DNA from 2 places in the Streptomyces sp. NPDC048172 genome. Region 2 is predicted to be linked to the other one. Evidence: predicted binding sites of a transcription regulator. Region 2 holds the regulator's gene; the other holds the start of a gene.
The links. The regulator HspR, encoded in region 2, represses chaperone genes until heat shock. The targets are predictions, from matches to a motif close to TTGAGNNNNNNNNNCTCAA.

Region 1: the regulator HspR is predicted to act here: its motif matches at 3,128-3,146, upstream of lon (endopeptidase La).

The regions. Positions count from the first base shown of each region.
Region 1 is NZ_JBIDAT010000001.1:1,125,785-1,133,668, reverse strand. Features, by position in the region: gene ACGF3A_RS05175 (lysozyme) at 1-339, shown strand, start outside; gene lon (endopeptidase La) at 664-3,105, opposite strand; gene ACGF3A_RS05165 (GNAT family N-acetyltransferase) at 3,358-3,873, shown strand; gene ACGF3A_RS05160 (RNHCP domain-containing protein) at 3,917-4,333, opposite strand; gene ACGF3A_RS05155 (RNHCP domain-containing protein) at 4,335-4,712, opposite strand; gene ACGF3A_RS05150 (spermidine synthase) at 4,947-5,630, shown strand; gene ACGF3A_RS05145 (response regulator transcription factor) at 5,732-6,508, shown strand; gene ACGF3A_RS05140 (ATP-binding protein) at 6,525-7,661, shown strand.
Region 2 is NZ_JBIDAT010000002.1:219,203-227,086, forward strand. Features, by position in the region: gene ACGF3A_RS09495 (D-alanyl-D-alanine carboxypeptidase family protein) at 247-1,140, shown strand; gene ACGF3A_RS09500 (heat shock protein transcriptional repressor HspR) at 1,249-1,677, opposite strand; gene dnaJ (molecular chaperone DnaJ) at 1,709-2,914, opposite strand; gene grpE (nucleotide exchange factor GrpE) at 2,969-3,670, opposite strand; gene dnaK (molecular chaperone DnaK) at 3,667-5,544, opposite strand; gene ACGF3A_RS09520 (FkbM family methyltransferase) at 5,690-6,463, opposite strand; gene ACGF3A_RS09525 (low molecular weight phosphatase family protein) at 6,460-7,047, opposite strand; gene ACGF3A_RS09530 (polysaccharide biosynthesis tyrosine autokinase) at 7,078-7,884, opposite strand, start outside.

The sequences.
Region 1 (7,884 bases), on a different contig from region 2:
ATCGAGTACAACCCGTACGGCTCGACCTGCTACGGGCTCAGCGCCGGTGCGATGGTGAACTGGATCAAGGACTTCACCTCCACGTACAAGGCGCAGACCGGCCGTGACGCGGTCATCTACACGAGCACGAGCTGGTGGAAGCAGTGCACCGGCAACTCCGGCGCGTTCGGGAACACCAACCCGCTCTGGGTGGCCCGCTACGCCTCCGGGCCCGGCGAACTCCCCGGCGGCTGGGGCTTCTACACCTTCTGGCAGTACACCTCGTCCGGCCCGATCGTGGGGGACCACAACTACTTCAACGGGTCCATGGACCGGTTGAAGGTTCTGGCCAACGGCTGAGCCGCGCGCTCTGCCTTGCCGTGACGCCCGTGGGGGCGGGAAGCGCCGTTGGGCTTCCCGCCCCTGCCGGGTGCGGCATGCGTCGTGGCCGGGCGCGCAGTTCCCCGCGCCCCTGAGGGCGACGGGCCTACGCCCCGACGCGGCTGTGCCACCTCCCGGGGGCGGATACGCGCCGTAGAACCTCCCCGCCCTCGCCGGGTGCCGCATGCGTCGTGGCCGGGCGCGCAGTTCCCCGCGCCCCTGGGTTCCATGCCGTGACCGGCGTACGCGAAGGGGCCCTCCCCCTGGTGGGGAAGGGCCCCTTCTTTCAACCGGTCACGTCCGTCACGCCGCGACCGGAACTTCGCGGGCCGGGCTTCCCGCCGGGGTGAGGGCCAGGTCCAGGACCTGGCGGACGTCGGAGACGGGGTGGACGTCGAGGCCGTCGAGGACCTCCTGGGGGACGTCGTCCAGGTCCGGCTCGTTCCGCTTCGGGATGACGACGGTCGTCACCCCCGCGCGGTGCGCGGCGAGCAGCTTCTGCTTGACGCCGCCGATCGGCAGCACCCGCCCGGTCAGCGAGACCTCGCCCGTCATCGCCACCTCAGGACGCACCTGGCGGCCGCTCAGGAGCGAGGCCAGGGCCGTCGTCATCGTCACGCCCGCGCTCGGGCCGTCCTTGGGGACGGCGCCCGCGGGGACGTGCAGGTGGATGCCGCGCTCCTTCAGGTCGCCGACCGGAAGCTCCAGTTCGGCCCCGCGTGAGCGGAGGTAGGAGAGGGCGATGTGTGCCGACTCCTTCATGACGTCGCCGAGCTGGCCGGTGAGGGTCAGGCCCGAGCCGCCCGTCTCCGGGTCGGCGAGCGACGCCTCGACGAAGAGGACGTCACCGCCCGCGCCCGTGACCGCCAGGCCGGTGGCCACGCCCGGCACCGCCGTACGCCGCTCGGCCGGGTCCTGCGCCGACTCGGGCGTGTGGTGCGGGCGGCCGATCAGCTCGCGGAGCTCGTCCACCCCGACCTCGTACGGCAGCTCCAGCTTGCCGAGCTGCTGCTGTGCGGCGACCTTGCGGAGCACCCGCTGCACGGCCCGCTCCAGGTTCCGCACGCCCGCCTCCCGCGTGTACTCGGCGGCGAGCTTGCGCAGGGCCTCGTCGGTGAAGGTGACCTCGCCCTCCTCCAGGCCCGCCCGTTCGAGCTGGCGGGTCAGCAGGTGGTCGCGGCCGATGGTGACCTTCTCGTCCTCCGTGTACCCGTCGAGCTGGACGACCTCCATGCGGTCGAGCAGCGGCTGCGGGATGGCCTCCAGCACGTTGGCCGTGGCGAGGAAGACGACGTCCGAGAGGTCGAGCTCGACCTCCAGGTAGTGGTCGCGGAAGGTGTGGTTCTGGGCCGGGTCCAGGACCTCCAGGAGGGCCGCCGCGGGGTCGCCGCGGAAGTCGGAGCCGACCTTGTCGACCTCGTCGAGGAGGACGACCGGGTTCATGGAGCCCGCCTCCTTGACGGCGCGCACGACGCGGCCGGGCAGCGCCCCGACGTACGTACGCCGGTGGCCGCGGATCTCCGCCTCGTCGCGGACGCCGCCGAGGGCGACGCGGACGAACTTGCGGCCCATCGCGCGGGCCACGGACTCGCCCAGCGAGGTCTTGCCGACGCCGGGCGGGCCGACCAGGGCGAGTACGGCTCCGCCGCGACGGCCGCCTACTACGCCGAGGCCGCGCTCGTCGCGCCGCTTGCGCACCGCCAGGTACTCGGTGATGCGCTCCTTGACGTCCTGCAGCCCCGCGTGGTCCTCGTCCAGCACGCGCTGGGCGCCGGTGATGTCGTACGCGTCCTCCGTGCGCTCGTTCCAGGGGAGTTCGAGCACGGTGTCGAGCCAGGTGCGGATCCAGCTGCCCTCGGGGGACTGGTCGCTGGAGCGCTCCAGCTTGTCGACCTCCTTGAGGGCGGCCTTCCTGACCTCCTCGGGCAGGTCGGCGGCCTCGACGCGGGCGCGGTAGTCCTCGCTCTCGTCCTCCGGCTCCCCGTTCAGCTCGGCCAGCTCCTTGCGGACGGCCTCCATCTGGCGGCGGAGCAGGAACTCGCGCTGCTGCTTGTCGACGCCCTCCTGGACGTCCTTCGCGATGGACTCGGCCACGTCCTGCTCGGCCAGGTGCTCGCGCAGGGCGGCGGTGGCGGCCTTCAGGCGCTCGACCGGGTCGAGGGTGGTGAGCAGTTCGAGGCGCTGCTCGGTGGTGAGGAACGGGGAGTATCCCGCGTTGTCCGCGAGCTGCGAGACGTTGTCGATCTGCTGCACGCGGTCCACGACCTGCCAGGCGCCGCGCTTGCGCAGCCAGTCCGTGATGAGCGCCTTGTACTCCTTCATCAGCTCGGTGACCGCGCCCGGCAGGGGGTCGGGGACCGTCTCCTCGATCTCCGTGCCCTCCACCCACAGCGCGGCGCCCGGGCCGGTCGTCCCGGCGCCGATACGGATCCGGCGCAGGCCCCTGATCAGGGCGCCCGGGTCACCGTCGGCGAGCCGTCCCACCTGCTCCACGCGGCCGAGCACGCCGATGTCCGCGTACTGCCCCTCCACGCGCGGAACAAGGAGCACGCGGGGTTTGTCTCCCTGGAGGACGGCGGCCTGCGCGGCCTCGACGGCGGCGCGGACCTCGCTCTCCGAGAGGTCCAGGGGCACCACCATCCCGGGCAGCACGACCCCGTCACCGTCGGATCCCTCCGGACCGTCGGCGTCGATCGGCAGCACAGGCAGGGTGAGCGGTGTGTACCCCGTGGAACCGGTAGCCATGATCTCTCCCTCGGCAGGCAAATTGAGTAACACTCGCTCAATGCTGTTGAGGCGAGGATTGTTCCCCCGCGCCTGTTCGCTGTGAGCGATCGTGCGTCGAGGGGTGCGCGCCGTAGGATGCCGTCCAGCGACGGACCGAGGGGAGGCTGATGAATATGGCCCGCGAGGCGCTTCGTCAGCATGCCCAGGTCCGGGCCGCGCGCTGAGAGCCGTGGCCCGGTCGTTCGACAGACGACGACCGGAGAGTGTCGCGTGACTTCTTCTTCTCTTCCCCTTCCCTTCAGCCTGTCCGGTGACGAACTGCTCACCGAGCGTCTCGTCCTGCGCCCGTGGACGGCCGCCGAGGTCTCCGCCGTGCTGGACGGCCCCCGCTCCGACGGGTGGGCCGGGGACTTCCCCGCCGAGGGCGACGGCGTGATCGCCGGATTCCTGCGGGACAGCCCCGAGGGGCTGCACCCCTACGGCCACCGGCTCGTCGCCGAGCGGGACGGCGGGCTCGTGATCGGCTCCATCGGACTGTTCTGGCCGCCGAACGACGGCGTCCTGGAGCTCGGCTACGGCGTCGTCCCGTCCCGCCAGGGCCGGGGCTACGCGTCCGAGGCGGCGGGCGCACTCGCCGGGTACGGGCTGACCGCGCCCGGCGTGCACACCGTCCGGGCACAGGTCGAGCTGGCCAACCCGGCCTCGGTCCGCGTCCTGGAGAAGGCCGGACTGCGGCGGGTGAGCGACGACGGAACCCTGGCGGAGTTCGCCGTCACGGCGGACTGACCGGGAGGGAGGGCCGGGGCGGCGACCGCCCCGGCCCTCCCCGTCACAGCGCCAGCAGCGCCCGTACCGGCATCGCGCCGTCCGCCAGCGGCCGGACCGCGAGGCGGAGCAGGGCCAGCGCGTTGTCGTCGCCCGCGATGCGGTTGGCGCTCAGCTCCCCGCAGACCACGCAGAGATGGATGAGCGTCCACTCGCCGTCCGGCCGTACGGACAGGCCGAGCGCCGTCATCCGCGCCCGGCACTCCGACGCGCGGTCGCCCGGGACGCGGCGGTCCACGTGCAGGCTCGTCAGACAGTGCGGGCAGTGGTTGCGGTGCGCCGTGCCCGGCGCCGCCATCGGGACGGCGAGGGCGCAGCCCACGCAGCGGAACGCGTCGCCGCCGCCCTCGCCGGGGCGCCCGTGCCAGGGGTCCTTGCGGCGCTGGGGACGCCGTGCGGACCGGGTGTGCCGTCGCGCCATGTCACACCTCGCCGAAGACTTCGAGGGGGAACGGCGGCTGTGCCAGCGGGCGTACGGCCATCCTCATCAGGATGAGGTGGTTGTCGTCCGGCGAGACCGGGTTCGAGGTCAGCTCGTCGCAGCGGGTGCAGCGGTGGATGACCATCCAGGCCCCGTCGCGCAGCACCGCGATCGCGATCGGGCTCATCCGCGAACGGCACTCCGAGGCGCCGCCCTCCACGTGGTCGGTGACGTGCCGGGAGTGCAGACAGCTCGGGCAGTGGTTGCGCACGCGGTCGTCGGGATCGAGCCGGGTGACGGTGAGTCCGCAGCGTACGCAGGTGAAGGTGCCGGTCCGACGCGCGCCGGAGCGCGCGGAACCGGAGTCGGTGGTGGACACCGGGGTACTCCTTGCTGGAGAAAGGTTCGGTTCAGGACAGCAAGGGAGCGCCGAGCGACCGAGAGGCTCGGAGAAATGGGTCCGGGCTCAGGAGCGCTCAGCGCCCGGTGGGCCGGGGTGTCATCAACACCTGCGTTTCCAGGGCACGAAGGCCCGGTCGTCGTTCAACGGGACCCGGCGAACGTAACAACGCCCCCGCCACGGGCGCGAACGGTTTTCCGTACCCTTCCGGGCATGCCAGACCAAGCACTTGCCGAGACCCTCGACCGCCGCGACGGGCCGTACGGCGAGGTCGTGCTCCGGCGGCGCGGGGAGCACCACGAGATCATCGCCAACGGCTGCTTCCTGATGGACACCTCCGACGGCCGCTCCGAGCGGCTGCTGGTGCGCGCGGCGCTGGGGGAACTGCGGGAACGGGACGGCCGCGAGGCGCCGTCCGTGCTCATCGGCGGGCTCGGCGTGGGCTTCTCGCTCGCGGAGGCGGCGGCCGAGCCGCGCTGGGGCAGGATCACCGTGGTCGAGCGCGAGGCCGCGATCCTCGACTGGCACCGCGGCGGGCCGCTGCGCGCGCGCTCCGCCGCGGCGCTGGAGGACCCGCGCACCGAGCTGGTCCACGCCGACCTGCTGGAACACCTACGTACGGCGCCGCGTGCGTACGGCGCGCTCTGCCTCGACATCGACAACGGACCGGACTGGACGGTCACCGAGGACAACGCCTCGCTCTACTCCCCCGCGGGGCTGGCCGCGTGCCTGGCGCGGCTGGCGCCGGGCGGTGTGCTCGCCGTCTGGTCGGCGCAGCCGTCCTCCGGATTCGAAACGTCCTTGCGGAATGCGGGATTCTGTCGCGTTCGGACCGATGAGATCCACGTCGCCCGAGGCGTCCCCGACGTGGTCCACTTCGCCTCGCGACCGGCGTAGCCGAGGCGGCCGACAGGCCCTTACGCTGCTGCCAGTAAGTACATCTGTAAGTGCACGGACAGACGCGACACAGCGGCGGGGCGACGCAGGGGCGGGGCCGAATGGACCAGAAGAACAGCACGCAGACGACGGGCGGGGCCACCCCGGCACCCACCCCGGGTGCCCAGCGCCGCATCCTGGTCGTCGAGGACGATCCCACCATCGTCGACGCCATCGCCAGACGGCTGAGGGCCGAGGGCTTCCAGGTGCAGACCGCGGGCGACGGGCCCGCGGCCGTGGACACCGCCGAGGCCTGGCAGCCCGACCTGCTGGTGCTGGACGTGATGCTCCCCGGTTTCGACGGGCTGGAGGTCTGCCGCAGGGTGCAGGCCCAGCGCCCCGTCCCGGTGCTGATGCTCACCGCGCGGGACGACGAGACGGACATGCTGGTCGGCCTGGGCGTGGGCGCCGACGACTACATGACGAAGCCGTTCTCCATGCGCGAGGTCGCGGCCCGCGTCCATGTGCTGCTGCGCCGCGTGGAGCGCGCGACGCTCGCCGCGCACACGCCGCGCACGGGGATACTCCGGCTCGGCGAGCTGGAGATCGACCACGCGCAGCGCCGGGTCCGGGTCACGGGCGAGGACGTGCACCTGACGCCGACCGAGTTCGACCTGCTCGTCTGCCTGGCGCACTCCCCGCGCGCCGTGCTCTCCCGCGAGCAGCTCCTCGCCGAGGTCTGGGACTGGGCGGACGCCTCCGGCACCCGTACCGTCGACAGTCACATCAAGGCGCTGCGCCGGAAGATCGGTGCCGACCGCATCCGTACGGTCCACGGCGTCGGGTACGCGCTGGAGACACCGGCCCCGGCGGCCCCGGCCGCCACCGACGGTTCCTGAGCGGACGGGGGACGGCATGTCCGTGACGGAGAACGGAAGCCGCTGGCAGCACGCGTGCGCCCGGCTCTGGGAACGGACATGGGAACGGACCTGGGAGGCCCTGCGCCCCCTGGACCCGTACCGCTCGGTGAAGGCCGCGCTCGGCGCGCTGGTGATCGTCTCGGTGGTGATCACCACGCTGCTGGCGCTCTTCGCCATGCACTCGAAGACCGAGCTGCGGGTGATCACGATCATCTCGATCGTGGCCTCGCTGCTGATCACGCAGTTCGTCGCCCAGTCGCTGACCGCGCCGCTGGACGAGATGACGGACGCCGCCCGGGCGATGGCGCACGGTGACTACACGCGCCGGGTGCGCCGCAGCCGCCGGGACGAGTTCGGCGAGCTCGCCGAGACGTTCAACCAGATGGCCGCCGACCTGGAATCCGTCGACCAGCACCGCAAGGAGCTGGTGGCGAACGTCTCGCACGAGCTGCGCACCCCCATCGCGGCGCTCCGCGCCGTGCTGGAGAACGTGGTGGACGGCGTCTCCGAGGCCGATCCCGAGACCATGCGCACGGCCCTCCAGCAGACGGAGCGGCTGGGGCGGCTCGTGGACCACCTCCTGGACCTCTCCCGGCTCGACAACGGGGTGGTGCCGCTGCACGCGCGCCGCTTCGAGGTCTGGCCGTACCTGGCGGGCGTCCTGAAGGAGGCCAACATGAGCAAGGGCTCGGGCCACGCCCGTACGGACGTCCATCTGCACCTCGACGTCTCGCCGCCCGAGCTGACCGCGCACGCCGACCCCGAGCGGCTGCACCAGGTCGTGGCGAACCTGATAGACAACGCGGTCAAGCACAGCCCCCAGCACGGCCGCGTCACGGTCCGTGCCCGTCCCGGCGAGGGTCCGCCGGAGGACGGCAGCCTCCAGGTCGAGGTCCTGGACGAGGGGCCCGGCATCCCGCAGTCCGAGCGGCTGCGCGTCTTCGACCGGTTCAGCCGTACGCAGACGTCCGAGGGCAAGGCGGGCCAGGGCGGCACCGGGGGCACCGGGCTGGGCCTGGCCATCGCGCGCTGGGCGGTGGACCTGCACGGCGGCTGGATCAGGGTGGCCGAATCCCCTCGCGGCTGCCGCATCCACGTCACCCTTCCGGGAGCGGGCAAGGCGCAAGGTTGACGTAGGCTCGGGGCTGTGGACCGCGCGGACGCCGCGAAGGGGCTCCGCGGTTGCGCTTTCGCGCCGGAACCGTGGGTGATTCCCGCCAAATCCTGCGCCGAAACCGGCTCCCCGATGTGACTTACGTGACCAAGGGGTGGCCCGGACTCCACCAATCGTCCAGAGGGGCGTAGCCTTTATTTCCGCTGTCCACCATCCCAAGGAAGCGGAAGAGGGCGGTTAG
Region 2 (7,884 bases):
CTGGCGTCTCCTCCTACGACTCGTCGCTTGCCTTCTCCAGTATGCAGCAAGTTGAGCCCAACTCGCTCAACTTTCCGTTCCGTACAACCGTCCGTGCCCCGGATTCGTTCCCGGCTCCCACGGCCGCTCTGGCAAAACCCTGGTGAAATGCGCGGCGGGGCCGCATCCTCCGGGCAGCATCGGAGGTCTGAACAGGGTGCGGCCAGCCACCGGAGCCGCTCTACAGGGGTATTTGGAGCAAAAATAGTGAATAACGGAATCAAAGTCCTCGCCCGGGTCTCCGCGGTGACCGTCACCGCGGGATCCGTCCTCGCGGTGGGGGCGCTCGCCACCCCGGCGCACGCCGCCGCGGCTCCCCGCAAGCCGTCGATCGCCGCCAAGGGCGGCTACGTGATGAACAACGGCTCCGGCGCCTCCCTGTTCACGAAGGCCGCCGACACCCGCAGGTCGACCGGGTCGACCACCAAGATCATGACGGCCCGCGTGGTCCTCGCCCAGCGGAACCTCAACCTGAACGCCAAGGTCAAGATCCAGAAGGCGTACAGCGACTACATCGTCAGGAACACCGCCTCCTCGGCCCGGCTGATCGTCGGTGACAAGGTCACCGTCCGCCAGCTCCTCTACGGCCTGATGCTCCCGTCCGGCTGCGACGCGGCCTACGCGCTGGCCGACAAGTTCGGCAGCGGCTCGACCCGGGCCAAGCGCGTGAAGTCCTTCATCGGCAAGATGAACGCCACCGCCCGCGGCCTGGGCCTGCGCAACACCCACTTCGACTCGTTCGACGGCATCGGCCGGGGCAACAACTACTCCACGCCGCGCGACCTGACGAAGATCGCCAGCAGCGCGATGCGCTACTCGACCTTCCGTACGGTCGTGAAGACCCGCTCCACCACGCAGCGGACCACCACGAGGAGCGGTGGTCACCGCACCATGAAGTGGACGAACACCAACAATCTGCTCGGCTCCTACTCCGGCGCCATCGGCGTCAAGACGGGCTCGGGCCCCGAGGCCAAGTACTGCCTGGTCTTCGCCGCCACCCGCGGCGGCAAGACGGTCATCGGCACGGTCCTCACCTCGACCTCGGTCGCCAAGCGCACGTCGGACGCGAAGAAGCTGATGAACTACGCGTTCAGCCGATGACACAGGGGGTGCCCCTTCAGGGGCGCGGGGAACTGCGCGACCGGCCACGGCGGCGCGGCACCCGGCAACGCACCGGACGGGGCACCCCAGTAGCCGCAAAAAGCGCAGCTAGCGGTCCCGCTTCGGTCGCCAGACCACGAGCGCACTGGACTGCCGCACATCCTCGTAAGGGACCAGGTCTCTGCGGTACGAGGCATGCACTTGGGCCTCACGCTGCTGCATGGCCGCGGCCGCACCCTCGACCGCGGCGGACAACTCCGCGGCCCGAGCCTGAAGCGCAGCGACCTGGTTCTCCAGCTCGATGATCCGCTTGATGCCCGCGAGGTTGATGCCCTCGTCCTGGCTGAGCCGCTGCACCTCGCGCAGCAGCTCGATGTCGCGGGCCGAGTAGCGCCGCCCGCGGCCCGCCGTGCGGTCGGGCGAGACGAGCCCGAGTCTGTCGTACTGCCGCAGGGTCTGCGGGTGCAGACCCGAGAGCTGAGCGGCGACCGAGATGACGTAGACCGGAGTTTCCTCGGTCAGCTCGTAAGCACCCATGCCCCGCCTGCGTCCGCCTCGGCCGTCCACTTCAGTCTCCCTTCGCGGCCTTGAAGAGCTTCGCGCGCGGGTCCTCGCCCGACGTCGCGTCGCGGTATGTCTCCAGTGAGTCCTTCGCCTTGTCGCTGAGATCCTTCGGCACGGTCACCTCGACCGTCACCAGCAGATCGCCCCGGGTGCCGTCCTTGCGCGTCGCGCCCTTGCCCCGGGCCCGCATCGTGCGCCCCGAGGGGGTGCCGGGCGGGAGCTTGAGCGTGACCGGCGGCCCGCCCAGCGTCGGGACCTTGACCTCGCCGCCGAGGGCCGCCTCCGGGAAGGTGACCGGCACGGTCACCGTGAGGTTGTCGCCCTTGCGGCCGAAGACCGGGTGCTTGTCGACATGGACCACCACGTACAGATCCCCGTTCGGTCCACCGCGCTCGCCCGGGGCACCCTTGCCGCGCAGCCGGATGCGCTGCCCGTCGCTGACGCCCGCCGGGATACGGACCTGCATCGTCCGCGAACTCGTCGCGCGCCCGGAGCCCTTGCAGGTCTCGCAGGCGTCCTGCGCGATGAGGCCGCGGCCCTTGCAGTCCACGCAGGGGTCGGTGAGCGAGAAGCCCCCGCCGCCCCCGCGCGAGACCTGGCCCGTGCCCACACAGGTCGGGCACACCCGCGGCGTGCCGTTCTTGTCGCCCGTGCCCGCGCACTCCTTGCACGCGGCGCTGGACGACATCCGCAGCGGGACCGTCGCCCCGTCCACGGCCTCCGTGAAGCTGAGCGTGACCTCGGACTCGATGTCCTGACCACGGCGCGGCTGGGTGCGCGTACCGGTGCCGCCCCTGTTGAAGAGGCCGCCGAAGACGTCGCCCAGGCCGCCGCCGAAGCCCCCGGCGCCGCCGGGTCCGCCCGCGCCGCCGCCCCCTCCGCCCTGGGTGCCCCCGAAGAGGTCGCTCAGGTCGAAGTTGAAGGAGCCGCCGCCGGGTCCGCCGGCGCCCCCGGGCGGCCGGAAGCCGCCGTTGCCGAAGAGGGCACGCGCTTCGTCGTACTCCTTGCGGCGCTTGGCGTCGCCGAGCACGTCGTACGCCTCGGAGGCGTCCTTGAAGCGCTCCTCGGCCTTGGGGTCACCGGCGTTGGCATCCGGATGGTTCTCGCGTGCGAGCTTGCGGTACGCCTTCTTGATCTCGGCCTCGGTGGCGTCCTTGGGGACGCCGAGAACCTTGTAGTAGTCCTTCTCGATGAAGTCCTTGGTACTCATCCCCGACGTCCCTCCTCCCGTGCCTGTGCGCTACCGCCCCCGTACGAGGCCGAGTCAGCCCTCCTCCGGGCCACCGCTCTCCTCTTCTGCCGCGTCCGCTTCGCCCGCCTCGCCCTTGGCGCCCGGCTGCGGCTCGGCGACACCGACCCGCGCGGGGCGGATGGTGCGCTCGCCGATCCGGTACCCGGGCTGGAGGATCTGCACGCACGTCGTCTCCGTGACATCCGGGGAGTACGAGTGCATGAGCGCCTCGTGGACGGTCGGGTCGAAGGGCTCACCCTCCTTGCCGAACTGCATCAGGCCCAGCTTGGCCGCGACCATCTCCAGCGACTCGGCGACGGACTTGAAGCCGCCGACGAGCTCGCCGTGGTCGCGGGCGCGGCCGATGTCGTCCAGCACCGGCAGCAGCTCCGTCAGCAGGTTCGCGACGGCGATCTCCTTGACCGCCACCCGGTCCCGCTCGACGCGGCGGCGGTAGTTCTGGAACTCCGCCTGGAGCCGCTGGAGGTCCTGGGTGCGCTCGTTCAGCGCGGTGCGGACCTGGTCCAGCTCGGCCGTCTCGGCCACGTCCTGGTCCGCTGTCCCGGACCCCTGCTCTTCGTGCATGTCGTTCTCGGTGTTCTCACCGTTCTGAGCGTCCCCGGCCAGCGGCCCCGGGGCCGCCGCCTCGTCGGGAGAGGCGGCGGCGTCGGCGCTGCCGTTGGCGTCGGCGGGGACGTCGGACTTCTTGTCGAAGCCCGGAGTGTCCTCCGTCACGCTGCACCGTCCTTCGGCTTCTGCTCGTCGTCCACGATCTCGGCGTCGACGACGTCGTCGTCGGCACCGCCCTCGGCCTTGCCCGCACCGGCGTCGGCGCCGCCCGGAGCCGCGCCCTCGGCGCCGCCGGCCTGCGCCTGCTGCGCGTCGGCGTAGAGCGCCTGGCCCAGCTTCTGGCTGGTCGCGGCGACCTTCTCGCTGGCCTCGCGGATCGCTGCGGTGTCCTCGCCCTTCAGCTTCTCCTTGAGGTCCTCAAGGGCCGTCTCGACCTCCGACTTGGTGTCGGCGGGGACCTTCTCCTCATTGTCCTTGAGGAACTTCTCGGTCGTGTAGACGAGCTGCTCCGCCTGGTTGCGCGTCTCGGCGGACTCGCGGCGCTTGGCGTCGTCGTCCGCGTACTGCTCGGCCTCGCGCATCATGCGGTCGATGTCGTCCTTCGGCAGCGCGGAGCCGCCGGTGACGGTCATCTTCTGCTCCTTGCCGGTGCCCAGGTCCTTCGCGGCCACGTGCATGATGCCGTTGGCGTCGATGTCGAAGGTGACCTCGATCTGCGGCACGTTGCGCGGCGCCGGGGGCAGACCGGTCAGCTCGAACATGCCGAGCTTCTTGTTGTACGCCGCGATCTCGCGCTCGCCCTGGAAGACCTGGATCTGCACCGAGGGCTGGTTGTCCTCAGCCGTCGTGAAGGTCTCCGAACGCTTCGTCGGGATCGTGGTGTTGCGCTCGATCAGCTTCGTCATGATGCCGCCCTTGGTCTCGATACCGAGGGACAGCGGGGTGACGTCGAGCAGCAGGACGTCCTTGACCTCGCCCTTGAGGACACCGGCCTGGAGCGAGGCGCCGATGGCGACGACCTCGTCCGGGTTCACACCCTTGTTGGCCTCCTTGCCGCCGGTCAGCTCCTTGACGAGCTCGGCGACGGCGGGCATACGGGTGGAGCCACCGACGAGAACGACGTGGTCGATCTCGGAGAGCTGGATGCCCGCGTCCTTGATGACGTTGTGGAACGGGGTCTTGCAGCGCTCCAGCAGGTCCTGCGTGAGCTGCTGGAACTGGGCGCGCGTCAGCTTCTCGTCGAGGTGCAGCGGGCCCTCGGCGGAGGCCGTGATGTACGGCAGGTTGATGTTCGTCTCGGTGGACGAGGACAGCTCGATCTTCGCCTTCTCCGCGGCCTCGCGGAGACGCTGGAGAGCCATCTTGTCCTTGCCGAGGTCCACGCCGTGGCCGGACTGGAACTGCTTGACCAGGTAGTCGACGACGCGCTGGTCCCAGTCGTCACCACCGAGGTGGTTGTCGCCGTTGGTGGCCTTGACCTCGACCACACCGTCGCCGATCTCCAGCAGCGAGACGTCGAACGTACCGCCACCGAGGTCGAAGACCAGGATGGTCTGGTCCTCCTTCTCCAGGCCGTACGCCAGCGCGGCCGCCGTGGGCTCGTTGACGATCCGGAGCACGTTCAGGCCCGCGATCTCGCCGGCCTCCTTGGTGGCCTGACGCTCGGCGTCGTTGAAGTACGCCGGGACGGTCACGACGGCGTCGGTGACCTTCTCGCCCAGGTAGGCCTCGGCGTCCCGCTTCAGCTTCTGCAGGATGAAGGCGCTCATCTGCTGCGGGTTGAAGTCCTTGCCGTCCAGGTTGACCTTCCAGTCGGTGCCCATGTGGCGCTTGACCGACCGGATGGTCCTGTCGACGTTGGTGACTGCCTGGCGCTTGGCGACCTCGCCCGTCAGCACCTCGCCGTTCTTCGCGAAGGCCACGACGGACGGCGTGGTCCTGGCGCCCTCGGCGTTGGTGATGACGGTGGGCTCACCGCCCTCAAGAACACTGACGACGGAGTTCGTCGTACCCAGGTCGATGCCGACCGCACGAGCCATTTCAGTTCCTCCAGCTAAGCAAGTCTTGAGTACTGCGCCTCACGGGGGACAACCCCCGGACCCCCGGCCGGACAAGCCGGTCGGCCGGGCAACCGGTCCGATCCCGGGGGAGCGTGAAGTTCAGTCGATCTGGCTCAAGAATGCCTCACGGATCGCCGCGCGTCAAAAGAGGTGAGCGACCAAGACTCAACTTTCTGTCTTCTCGCAGCTCAGAGGCGCGGAAGAGGACGAGATCGCAGCGGAGCATCCGTCCCGAGGACGGTTCCCCGGCCCCGGGGATCACGGCCGTGACCGTCAGGCCCTCGGCCCTCGCCCACGCCAGCGCCTCGTCGAGGAGCAGCCCTCCCTCGTAGAGAGGCACCAGCGGCGTCTCCAGTTGCACCCCCACGCACTCCGCGAGGCGGCGGCCCGTGCCGCGCAGCACATGGCCCTCGTACCCCCGCACGCCCAGCCGGAGGAAGACCCGCTCGCCCGGCGTGACCACGTCGTCCCACAGCCCGTCCAGGCGGCGGGCCTCGGCGCGCTGGCTGCCCGGGTGCGCGGCACCGGGCGCGGTCTGGCCGTGCCGGGCCAGTACGGGCAGAACGGAGCTGCCCTCCCCGTCGTTCCCGGCGACGCGCAGCCGCACGCCGCCGTCCTCCTCCCCCAGCGCGTACGGCCGCACCGTCCACAGGGGGTCGCGGGAGGCGCGCCGCTCCAGCGTCGCGCGGGGTCCGGCCAGCGGCTCGAAGGAGATCAGCCGCCCGTCGTAACCGCCGCCGCGCAGCAGTGCGCCGTAGCCCCCCGCGTGCGCGCCGACGTCCAGGACGGCGTTGACGCCGTACGCGCGCAGCAGCCCCACGGGCTGGGGCGGCTCCGGGGACGGGCGGCGCCGGGCCAGCGCCGCGGCCAGGGCGCGTACGGACGCGGCGGGCCTCATCGCGCGACCACCTCCGCCGGGCACGGGTGCGGGTGCGGGTGCGGGTACGGCTGCGACAGCAGGGCCGCGAGGGCCGTGACCGCCGTGTCCGTTCCGGCGATGCCGCGGCGCAGCGCCCGTACGGGCAGTCCGGCGGGGTCCGCCAGCTCGTCCTGGCCCTGCGGCGGGGGCGGCGCCGCCCCCCGTCGTCCCGCCGCGCGCTCGACGGCCGCCGCGAGCCCCTCCCCACCCGCCGGGACCTCCGCGCTCAGCCTCAGGAACTCGCGCAGCGTGAAGCAGCGGCGCAGCGCCGCGGGCCACAGCCGTACGGCGGCCTCGCGGTGCGCGGTCTCCATGCCGAGCACGAGCCCGGCCCGCGCCACCATCGCCGCCGTCAGCCGCCGCGTCCCCGCGAACGCGCCGGGCTCGCCGCCCCGCTCGCGGACCAGCTCCGCCGTCGCCGCGTCCAGCCCCTGCCCGGGAACGGCACGGGTGCCCGCGCTCGCCGCCCGTACGGTGTGGCCCGTACGGGCGGCGAGCAGCAGCTCGGCGGCGGGCGACCGGTACCGGTTCCCGGTGCAGACGAAGAGCACATCCGTGCGCACGTGTGTCCCTTTCGCAGAGGGTTCGAGAGATCAGTCGGGCTGTCCGGCGTGCGGCAGCGCCATCTCGGGGCGTACGGGGCGGTCCTTGGCCGCGCGCCCGTTCCCGTATCCGTACCGCCGGTCGGAGCCCAGGTCGGCCATGGTCAGCACCGCGCCGGCCAGGGGCGTGCCCACGGCCCGTACGGCGGCCACCGCCTCCGCGACGCGGGCGCGCGGGGTGGCGCCCGCGCGGACGGCGAGCAGGCAGCCGTCGGCGGAGGGCAGCAGCCCGGTGGTGTCGGCGACGTTGAGCAGGGGCGCGGTGTCCAGGACGACGACGTCGAAGCGTGCGCGCAGCTCGGCGAGGAGCCGCGCGGTGCGCTCCGAGGCGAGCAGCTCGGCCGGGTTGGGCGGCAGCGGCCCCGCGGCCAGGACGCTGAGCGCGCCGCCCGCGGGCCGCTGCAGCACCTCGTCCAGCTCCGCGCGCCCGATGAGCACGGTGGTCAGCCCCGCCTCCCGGACGAGCCCGCAGGCGGCGGCGATCCGGGGGCGGCGCAGGTCCGCCTCGACCAGGCAGACGGAGGCGCCGCCCTCCGCGAAGGCGGCGGCGAGGTCGGCGGCCGTGGCGCTCTTGCCCTCGCCGGGCAGCGCGCTGGTCACCACGAGGAGCCGGGCCCCCTCGCCGCCCCGCGCGAAGCCCGTGGCGGCCCGGATCACGCGGTGGGCCTCGGCCCGTTCCCCGTACGGGTCGCCGAGGCAGGCCAGCGGAGCGCGCCCGGTGTCCGGGTCGTACGGCACGGCCCCGAGCACCGGCAGCCCCGTCGCGTCGGCGAGGTCCGCGACCGTACGGGGCGCGGT